3 regions of the Paraburkholderia sp. ZP32-5 genome follow, and region 3 is predicted to be linked to each of the others. Evidence: riboswitches for the same ligand, from Rfam matches in the RefSeq annotation. Region 3 holds a riboswitch; each other region holds the start of a gene.
What was found. Region 3 has a riboswitch for cobalamin ahead of cobG (precorrin-3B synthase). Riboswitches for the same ligand answer to the same signal wherever they lie in the genome.

Region 1 (3,583 bases), 250 kb from region 3:
GTGGCGTACGGCGGCTTCGATATCCGCTGCGGGGGTGTGCAGGCGGCAACCGATGCCTACGCTTAGCGTTTTTGTTGAACGCTGGTGTTGTTGGGTTGGGTCGCTGAGATGACCTGCTGCTGGATCACTGGCGTCAGCAGCATGCTCGCGTTGAGCGACATCGCGTGCGAGCGCGAGCGACGCCACTGCGCCGATCACGACGATCGCAGGCGAGCCGAGCCCCGCGCGTTCGACCACGTCGGCAAGCTCACCGAGTGAAGCGAGCGCGTGACGCTGCTCGGGCCGCGTTGCCGCTTCGATCGCCGCGCAGCGCGTATCGGCGCCCATGCCGGCCGCCAGCAACGCGTCGGCGATCTCGCCGAGACGCCGCATCCCCATATAGATCACGAGTGTCATGCGCGTCGCGGCGAGCGCGGCCCAGTCCGGCTCGTCGCTGCCGGCGCCGTGGCCGGTGACGAACACCACACCCTGCGAATAGCCGCGCTGCGTGACTGGAATACCGAGCGCCGCGGGCGCGGCGATGCCCGCGGTGATGCCGTTGATCACTTCGGCATCGATACCGGCGGCCTGCAGCGCCTGCAATTCCTCGCCGCCGCGTCCGAATACGAACGGGTCGCCGCCTTTGAGGCGCGCGACGTTGCGCCCGGCCCGCAGATGCGCGAGCATTTGCGCGACGATATCGGCCTGCGGCGTCGACGGATGCCCGCCGCGCTTGCCGACATGCACGACCAGCGCATCGGCGTGCGCGAACTGCAATACGTCCGGATTCACGAGGTCGTCGACGAGCACGACATCGGCTTGCGCGAGCGCGCGGGTCGCCTTCAGCGTCATCAGTTCGACGTCGCCGGGGCCGGCGCCGATCAGCCAGGCGCGGGTCATCGCAGCGAGCATGGCGTGCGCCATGCGATGGTGGGACGAGAGAAGCGCTGCGCGATAGCGCGCGCGATGGTGCAGATCGAGTTCATGCGGTACTGCGAATCCGGGCGCGGCAACACACGTGATGGGCGGCGCTTTCCTCTGAAGTTCGGAAAACGCCACGGACGCGCGATGCCATGCTTGAACGCCTTCACATCCGTTCCCCGCGGATTCCGGCGGCCGGCGGCGCGATCGGTGCAGGTGCTGCACGCGGCGCCGCCACCGCGTCTGGCCGGTATCCGGGCTGGCGACCTCACGCGCTTTGCCTTCCCGTCCTTGACGTGGAATGACGAAGATACGCGCGAGATCGCGCGGATTCGTCGATTCACAGGACAGTGGCATCAAAAAACGCATGCGCGGCGCGCCAGAATCGAGGCGCGCGCCGCAGGTTGCTTACCGTTGCGGGGACAGCACAGGTTGAACGCATGATGCGTTGCCTGTTTCCCGTTTAACTGCACATGCGAGCGCATATGCGGGCACCAAACGCGCGCATACGATAGCACACGGGGCCTTGCCGGATAAGCGTCGGCGGCGGTTTTCATCGCGCGTGCTTTCTTGACTGGGCAAGGCTGCGGGCCTACACTCGCACGCACTTCTGGTGCTCGCCCGCGCGCTCGTGCGCGGGCAGTTAAACGGGAAACAGGGGGCCCATCTGCTCTGGAGCGGGCTAACCTGTGCTGTCCCCGCAACGGTAAGCGAAAAGCGGTGCAGGCCTTACGGCCGTGCGCCGCGGAGCCGGCTTCGATGTCCACGCGCAAGGCCGCGTCGGCATATCACCACTGGGCGAGAAACCACTCGGCCGGGAAGGGGAAGCGGCGCTTTCGCCAGCCCGGATACCGGCCCGAAGATGCAGGACGTACGCCGCGGGGATGCGGCGGCGCGTTCATGACTTCACTTTGCTTTCTGTGTTTCCGGGCGTTTTTGCGCGTGTCGTGTCTCCGGGCGTTTTCCGTGCGCTTTCCATGTCGCGGACAACGCCGTTGCTGCTGGACCGACACGCGAACCGACCGGCGCACCCATGCAACGTCTACCGATGGACCTCACGATGCAAACTCAATTGCGCAAGATTCCCGTCACGATCGTCACGGGCTTTCTCGGCAGCGGCAAGACCACGCTGTTGCGGCACATTCTTCAGCATGCGGAGGGCAAGCGCATTGCGGTGATCGTCAACGAGTTCGGCGAACTCGGCATCGACGGCGAGATCCTGAAGGGCTGCGGTATCGGCTGCGATGAAAACGGCGTCGAAACCGAAGGGCAATTGTATGAACTGGCGAACGGATGCCTGTGCTGCACCGTGCAGGAAGAGTTTTTCCCGGTGATGGAAAAGCTCGCCGAGCGTCGCGGCGAGATCGATCACGTGCTGATCGAAACATCCGGCCTCGCATTGCCGAAGCCGCTGGTGCAGGCATTCAACTGGCCGCAGATCAGAAACGGCTTCACCGTCGACGCGGTGGTAACCGTGGTCGATGGACCGGCCACCGCCAGCGGCCAATTCGCCGACAATCCGCTCGAAGTCGATGCGCAGCGCAAGGCCGATCCGAATCTCGATCATGAATCGCCGTTGCATGAGCTGTTCGAAGACCAGTTATCCGCCGCGGATCTGGTGATTCTGAACAAGACCGACCTGCTCGACGATGCGCAGCAAAGCGCCGTGGAAACGTTGATCCGTGACGAGATTCCGCCGCAGGTCAAGATCGTGCGCGCGCATAGGGGTGAGCTGGATCTGCACACGCTGCTGGGTCTCGAAGCCGCGTCCGAGGAAACCATCCATCTGCGCCACGATCATCACGGTTCCGCCGACGATCCCGATCATCATCACGACGAGTTCGATTCGGTCGTCGTGCAAGCGAGCGTGCCGTCGCGCGAAGCCGCACTCGCCGCGTTGCAGACGCTGGTCGAAAACCACACGATCTACCGCGTCAAAGGTTTTGCGGCGTTGCCGGGCGCGGCGATGCGGCTCGTGATCCAGGGCGTGGGCCGCCGTTTCGACAGCTATTTCGACCGGCGCTGGCAGGCCGGCGAAGGCGGCGACGGCTATTCGAGCCGCTTCGTGCTGATCGGCGAAGACCTCGATCAGTCCACCTTGCAGCAGGCATTCGACGCGGCGCTCGGCGCGACGTCGAACGCTGCCGCGTAACGGGCGCGCGACCATGCATCTGTTGCGCACGACGCCGGGCGGCTTCGTCGACGATACGCAGGGCGTGATCCGTATCGATCAGCAGCCCGCCGATATCGTCGTGCTCAGTTCCGCGGATACCACACTGTCGCTGCTCGCGAGCGTCGTGCCGCGTCTCGGGGATGGTTTCCCGAGCGTGCGGCTCGCGAACGTCACGTATCTGCGGCAGCCGGCCTCGGTCGATTTCTATGTCGACGACGTGCTGCAGCATGCGCGCGTCGTGGTGGTCGATCATCTTGGCGGCGAAGCGTACTGGCCGTACGGCATCGAGCAGGTCGTCGCGCTCGCGCAGCGCAAGCAGCAAACGCTCGCGATGTTTTCCGGCGACTTGCAGGAAGATCCGAATCTGCTCGCGCGCAGCACCGCGAGCGCGGAGTTGTGCCAGCAGTTGTGGCGTTATCTGCGCGAGGGCGGCCCGCAAAATGCGGAGGCATTCCTGCGCTGCATCGCGTATCGCGCGCTCGACTGGGGACGCGAGCCGGAGCCGCCGCG
Region 2 (3,583 bases), on a different contig from region 3:
CCGCCGAAATCGGAATACTGGTCGCGCCGCACATTGGCCTGAATCTGGTTGCGGCCGAACCTCGCGGTATAGCCCGCGAACACCGAATCGACATGACGCTCGGGCGCGCCGAACGTATCGGAGTCGAGGCTCTGGTCCAGATGTTCGTAGCCGATCTGCAGCTTCTGATGCGCGGCGAGCGCGAAATCGTTCTGCCACGTGTACTGACGACTGTCGGTATCGAAGCGGCCGTTATAGACGCCGTTGGTATTCGACACGCTCCGATCGTCGCCCTGGGCGACCGTGAAGTGCGTGGTCCACCAGTCGGTCAGCCTGCCGTTCGCGAACACCGACACCTGACTCACCTTGCTATACAGGTTGTTCAGATCGGTCGGCACGCCATACGCGTTGTCGTAGCTATTGTTGCCGTTCGACTGCAAATAGCGCACGCCCGCATCCCAGTTGTCGTTGAACTTGTGACGCAGCGATGCCGAGATGCTCTCGTTCAGATAGCCGTTCGCATTCGGATTCGCGCCCGGCGCCTGGCTCGGGTTGATCGACGAAAAGCCATCGTCCCTGGTGCGTGCGAGTGTGATGCTGAAGGTCGTGCGGCCATCCCGATCGAGCGCGCCGTTGGCGCCGAGCGTTTGCGTCTGCGTGTGATAGCTGCCGTAGCCGACTGAAAAGTTGAAACGCGGCGGATGATCGCCGCCGTCCTTCGTGAACACCTGCACGACGCCGCCGATCGCGCCCGATCCGTATAACGCGGACACGTTGCCGTTGACGACTTCGACATGATCGACCTGATCGAGCGGAATCTGCGAGATCTGCGCGCTGCCGAGGCTCACCGAATCGACGCGCACGCCGTCGATCAACACTAGCGATTGCGTCGCCGACGCGCCGCGCAACGAGAGGCTCGCGCTCGAACCGGGGCCGCCGTTGCGCGTGATCTGCGCGCCGGGCGCGAGTTGCAGCAGGCCTGGCAGATCGGTCGCGGTGGTGTCGGCGATGTCCTGCTGATCGAACTGCGCGGTTTGCGGAATCGCATCGGTGAGCGCTTGCGGTCCGCGTTCGGCGGTCACGACGATCGGCGCAAGTGCGGTGACCGCTTCGGCGGCGGCGAGGTTCGCATCGGTGGGAGCGGTTGCCGCAGTGACAGACGAAGATGAAGACGGGGATGAAGCGCCGGCCGGCACGGCGGACGCCGAAGCCGCGGGTTCAGCGCTTTGCGCATGCACGACGAGCGGCAGGCTCGCGAACGCGAGCAACGCCGCGCGGGCGATGGGGGACTGCATCGGATGATATTCCTGTGAGTGGCGGGCGCGGCCCGCTTCCCCGCAGGCCGACGCGTAACGAGACGTCCCCCCTGTTTGACGTTCTGATGGGCGACGTGCTCTCCCTCTGGCCGGTATCCGGGCTGCGACGCATCGGTCCCGCCTTCCCACGCGTGACGCGCAGTGGCACACTCGCAAGTTAAGCTTCGAACCTGCGTTCAGGACCGACCTGCATGTGAACATGCGGTCGCTTACCGTTGCGGGGGCAGCGCAGGTTCGCGTCCGCGGTGTTCGACACCCCGCGCGTCCTGCTTCCCGTTTAACTGCGCGCACGGAAACGCGCGCGCGAGCACCAGAGTGCGGCAAGTTTAGGAGCGGCCTCGATGGGCGTCAAGAAAGCGTGCCCGCGAATAGCCGTTCCGTAAAACGCGGGCTATTGTCCGGCGGGTGACGTGTTTTTTATCTTATGGTCGGGAAAAAGCGTGCAAGAAGCGATGTTGTTACGTCTCGAAACGAGACAATTGTCGGAACCTGTAATATTCCGCGCTAAAATGCGATGTCTTTAGAGGACGCAGCACATGCTCACCGAACTCGAATCACTCTCCCAGAATATCGGCAAGCTGATTGCGATCAGCCAGCGCCACAACGAAGCGCGGCTCGCGCTCGAAGAGCAGCTCGCGCACTCACGTGCCGAAGTCGAGGCCACCCGTGCGGAACTCGCGCAATTGCGCGCGGAGCGCGACGCGCTGCAAGCCGAACGCGACACACTGTCCGCCAAGATCGACGACGCGCAGGTGCGCCTGAATGCGATTCTCGAAAAATTGCCGCGCGCACGCGCGAGCAGCGAACCGGATAACCAGCTCGATCTGCTCGACTCTGGCCATCCCGAAGGCGAAGAAGCGGAAAGCGACGTCAGCCGCCACGGAGAAAACGCATGACCACCAAGCAGATCGAAGTCTCGATCCTCGACGTACCCTATCGTCTCGCGTGCTCGCCGGAAACCGAAGGCGCGCTGCTCGAAGCGGTGGCGCGCGTCGACGCGGAAATGAAAAAAATTCGTAGCGCGAGCAACGTGCGCGGCACGGATCGCATTGCCGTCATGGCTGCGCTGTCGCTGGCATCGGAACTGCTTAAGCTGCAAAGCAGCGTAAGACACGGAGAAGCATTTCCCGCTGAAGAAATCCGGCGTACAATGCAGCAAATGAACGATCAGCTAGGTACTGTGATCCAACAGTACAGCATGTAGCAAGCGTAGCAGCGTGCCGGTTTCGAACCGGTCACGTGCTCAACGAAGTGGCTCGAATGCAGTACCCGTGTGTCACTTTTCTGAAGTACATGAGAAGATCACGGCAAGCATTTGAGTTCAATCGTTAAGTGATTGTGTTGTAGCTTTATCGGTTTAGCTTCCCTGCCTGGTTCGCCAAGGTCATATATTCCTTGAACCAATGCCATGTGCACGGTTGCGGAAATTTGTAGCACGGGCGTGCGCGTCACTCTGTCTGATGTACCCGAAGTGTTGCTAACTGCGACCAATTCTGAACCCTCGGTTCAGGATGCCGGCCTAGCGGCTAAGGCGGGGACCTTATCTGGAACGGCATCGGACTTCGGTTCGATGCCGTTTTTCTTTGGGTCCCGTTTTTTTGCGCTGTTTTTGTGCCGCTTTTCAGGCGCTTTTTCGTAGGCACCCGTTCGGACCCGCGTGTCGTTCAATCTCTAACGTTCAATTCGATTCATGCGCTACTGGCTGATGAAGTCCGAACCGGACGAAGCGAGCATCGACGATCTCGCCAACGCACCGCATCGCACGCTGCCGTGGACTGGTGTGCGCAATTATCAGGCGCGCAATTTCATGCGCGACACCATGCAGGTCGGTGACGGTGTGCTCTTCTATCATTCGAGCTGCCCCGAGCCCGGCATTGCGGGCCTCGCGGAAGTGTCGTCCACTGCCTATCCGGACCCGACGCAGTTCGACAAAAAGAGCCCGTACTACGACGCGAAGTCGTCGCCGGAAACACCGCGCTGGATCCTCGTCGATGTCGTGTTCAAAAAGAAGATCCCGCTGATTCCACTCGCCGCGTTGCGCGAGCATCCGCAATTGCAGGACATGCGCGTGCTGGCCAAAGGCAACCGTCTGTCGATCACACCGGTGAGCGAAGCCGAATGGCGTTTCATCACCAAACAGCTGGCTTAAAGGCAAATTCGGCATTCAGTCGCATGTGACTCAGGACCGCGCGATCGGCGGACGTGTGAATCTCCTCGCTGCCGATCATCCGTATCTCCACTCCCACCCAGGCCACCCACCTCGCGCCGCAAGCCGGCGCTCGCGTCAA
Region 3 (3,583 bases):
CGACCATTGATCCGCGCGGCCATCGATGCGCCGTTCGAACTCGCCGCCGAGATGTTCGAGCACGCTCATCCGCGTCGCGCCGAAACCGCGCGCGGCGAGTGCCGCCGCGAGCGCCGCGGGCGTGTGGCCATCCGCGCTTAGCACGAAGATGCGCGCGCCGTCATGCAGATGCGTATTCAGCGCGGCCAGCGGCCGACCCACCAGCGACACGGTCGCGACCTCCTGCAACGGCCAGCCGAGCCGCGCGGCCGCCAGCGATAACGACGACGGCGCCGGCAGCACGCGTAGTTCGCCGACCGGCAACTGCCGCGCGAGCGTCGCGCCGACACCGAACAGCATCGGGTCGCCGCTCGCGAGCACGCACACCGGCTGAGGACGCTCGGCGAGCAGCGGCGCGAGATCGAACGGACGCGGCCACGCGGCGCGGCGCGCGGCCAGACGCGCGGGCAGCATCGCCAGATGCCGCTCGCCGCCATACACGACCGACGCGTCGAGCAAAGCACGCCGCGCAGACCGTCCCAAACCGGCGAAACCGTCGTCACCAATACCCACTACGGTCAGCCAGGGCTGCATGCATTCATCCTCATCGGGGCTCGTCAAAAGTGTGCCGAGCCACGCCAGTCAAAGCGTCCAGCCTCGTGGCGCGGTTCGAAAAAAGGCATAATACAGCCGCCGGTGCCCTTCGGGGCCGAAGAGGGAACACAGCAATGATGTGGCTGCCCCCGCAACTGTATGCAGCGAGTCCGTCTGCTCTACGCGCCACTGGTTTGACCGGGAAGGCTGCGACGGACCATGACCTGCGAGCCAGGAGACCTGCCGGCGAAACTGTTCGTGCCAGCCAACATCGGGCGGGGTGTACCGATGCCGCAGCAAAGTCCGCAATGCGGCTTGCTCGGGCCGTCGCGCGACGCTATATCCGGTGTCCGTCTTGAATCGAGCTTTGCCCTCCACTGCTTTACCCGATGCAGCCACGCCGCCGCGCGCTTCCGCGTGTCCGGGGCTGCTGCGCATCGTCGCCGCGCGCGATGGCGGCATCTGCCGGGTCAAGCTGCCGGGCGGCGTGCTGAGCGCCGCGCAGGCGCGCGCGATCGCCGCCGCGAGCACGCGGCACGCGAGCGGCGTGATCGAGCTGACCAATCGCGCGAATCTGCAAGTGCGCGGTGTGCGTGAAGGGCATGAGGCTGCGTTGAGCGCGGCGTTGATTGACGCGGGGATGGGGCCGGCTTCGGGTGCTGCGTACGCAGGGGCGTCCCCTTCTTCTGCTTCTTCCACGACGGCAAGCGACGCAAACCACGTGAATGCCGCGCTCAGTTCCGCCGACGACGTGCGCAACGTGATGATCAGCCCTGCCGCTGGCCGCGACCGGCACGCGCTGATCGACACCACGCCGCTGTGCACCGAACTGCTCGCGCTATTGCAAAGCGATGCGCGCTTCGCGGCGTTGTCGCCGAAATTCGCGCTGCTCGTCGATGGTGGAGAACGGCTCGCGCGCGTCGATCATCCGCACGACGTGTGGCTTGCGGCATCGGTTGACGAAGATGGGGTGCGCTTCGTGTTCGGCCTCGCTGGATGCCCAGGGCCGGCAACAAACACCAACGAATCGCCTGATGACAACGCGAACGGCACCGGCGCACTCGCCGCGATTGCTCCGTCACAGGTGCCCGCGCTCGTGCGCGCGTTGCTGCACACGTTCCTCGATCTCGCCGCCGCCGACACGACCCGCATGCGCGACCTGCTCGCCATGCATTCCGCCGACACCTTGCTGTTGCACGCGCAACGCTACGTCAACTTCCCGCTCACGCGCGACGCAACGCTGCGCGACTGGCGACGAGAAAATCCCGCCGACGCATCGCTGCGCCTCGGCGCCCATGCGCAACACAACGCGAACCTATCGCACGTCGGCGGCCAGCCACCGCTCGGCCGTCTTGACGCGACCACGCTGAACCGCCTCGCCGACCTCGCGCAACGAAATGGCAACGGCACGCTACACGTCACGCCGTGGCAAAGCGTGCTGCTGCCCGATATCCCGACGCAAGCCGCCACCGCCGTGCTAACGGAATTGATCTCGCTCGGCCTCGCCTGCGATGCCGCACAACCGATCGCGCATCTGATCGCATGCGCCGGTTCGAGCGGCTGCGCGAAAGGCCTCGCCGACACCAAGAACGACGCACTGCAACTCGCCGCGCAACTGCCCGCCGATGTCGACGTGCATCTGAGCGGCTGCGCGCGTTCGTGCGCGGCTGCCCATTGCGCGCCGTACACGCTGCTCGCGGTCGAACCCGACCGCTACGACCTGTATCGCCGCGACGGCTGCGCCGGATTCGGCCGGCGCGTCGCGTCCCAACTGACCATCGACGAGGCCGCCGCCCTGCTCGCGCGCCTCGCCCGGAGCTACCCCGATGCTTGATTACATTCGCGACGGTCAGGAGATCTATCGCCAATCTTTCGCGACGATCCGCGCGGAAGCCAACCTGTCGCGCATTCCGGCCGACCTCGAAAAACTCGCGGTGCGCGTGATTCACGCGTGCGGCATGGTCGACGTGATCGACGACCTCGCGTTTTCCGACGGCGCCGGCAGTGCCGGCCGCCATGCGCTCGCGTTCGGCGCGCCGATCCTGTGCGATGCCGGCATGGTCGCGCAGGGCATCACGCGCGCGCGGCTGCCCGCGAATAACGACGTGATCTGTACGCTCACTCACGCGGACGTGCCCGCGCTCGCACGCGACATCGGCAATACCCGCTCGGCTGCCGCGCTCGAATTGTGGCGTCCGCGTCTGGCCGGCAGCGTCGTCGTGATCGGCAATGCGCCGACCGCGCTGTTCCATCTGCTCGACCTGCTCGACGCCGGCGCGCCGAGGCCCGCGCTGATTCTCGGCTTTCCGGTCGGCTTCGTCGGCGCGGCCGAATCGAAGGCGGCGCTCGCCGACAATAGCCGCGGCGTGCCCTATGTGGTCGTGCATGGCCGGCGTGGCGGCAGCGCGATGGCCGCCGCCGCGGTCAACGCGCTTGCGACGGAGGTCGAATAAATGACGCGGCACATGACGCCCGCAGGGCGGCTGTTCGGACTCGGCGTCGGCCCCGGCGACCCGGAGTTGATCACGGTGAAGGCGCTGCGTTTGCTGAAGGCGGCGCCGGTGGTAGCGTACTTCGTCGCGAAGGGCAAGAAGGGCAACGCGTTCGGCATCATCGAAGCGCATCTGCACGACGCGCAGCAGCATCTGCCGCTCGTCTATCCGGTCACAACCGAAGCGCTCGAGCCGCCGCTGTCGTATGAGGCGATCATCGCCGACTTCTACGACACCGCCGCCGAGGTCGTCGCGGGCCATCTCGACGCGGGCCGCGACGTCGCGGTGATCTGCGAGGGCGATCCGTTCTTTTACGGCTCGTACATGTACCTGCACGACCGGCTGGCCGCGCGCTACGAAAGCGAAGTGGTGCCCGGCGTGTGCTCGATGCTCGGCGGCGCGGCGGTGCTCGGCGCGCCGCTCGTGTATCGCAACCAGAGTCTGTCGGTGCTGTCCGGCGTGCTGCCGGAGGACGAACTGCGCCGCCGTCTCGCCGACGCGGATGCCGCCGTCGTGAT

Region 1: another riboswitch for cobalamin. It lies ahead of cobW (cobalamin biosynthesis protein CobW); the one in region 3 lies ahead of cobG (precorrin-3B synthase).
Region 2: another riboswitch for cobalamin. It lies ahead of L0U82_RS03870 (TonB-dependent receptor domain-containing protein); the one in region 3 lies ahead of cobG (precorrin-3B synthase).

Annotation. Positions count from the first base shown of each region.
Region 1 is NZ_JAJEJP010000002.1:1,361,381-1,364,963, forward strand. It holds gene L0U82_RS24815 (cobalamin biosynthesis protein) at 1-54, opposite strand, end outside; partial or broken gene cobA (uroporphyrinogen-III C-methyltransferase) at 115-879, opposite strand; cobalamin riboswitch at 1,129-1,414, opposite strand; cobalamin riboswitch at 1,496-1,774, shown strand; gene cobW (cobalamin biosynthesis protein CobW) at 1,961-3,052, shown strand; gene cobN (cobaltochelatase subunit CobN) at 3,066-3,583, shown strand, end outside.
Region 2 is NZ_JAJEJP010000001.1:904,960-908,542, reverse strand. It holds gene L0U82_RS03870 (TonB-dependent receptor domain-containing protein) at 1-1,274, opposite strand, end outside; cobalamin riboswitch at 1,366-1,625, opposite strand; gene L0U82_RS03865 (ATPase) at 1,832-2,191, shown strand; gene L0U82_RS03860 (cell division protein ZapA) at 2,188-2,499, shown strand; RNA gene ssrS (6S RNA) at 2,656-2,837, shown strand; gene L0U82_RS03850 (EVE domain-containing protein) at 2,986-3,444, shown strand.
Region 3 is NZ_JAJEJP010000002.1:1,610,968-1,614,550, forward strand. It holds gene cbiE (precorrin-6y C5,15-methyltransferase (decarboxylating) subunit CbiE) at 1-573, opposite strand, end outside; cobalamin riboswitch at 657-835, shown strand; gene cobG (precorrin-3B synthase) at 929-2,407, shown strand; gene L0U82_RS25880 (precorrin-8X methylmutase) at 2,400-3,026, shown strand; gene L0U82_RS25885 (precorrin-2 C(20)-methyltransferase) at 3,039-3,583, shown strand, end outside.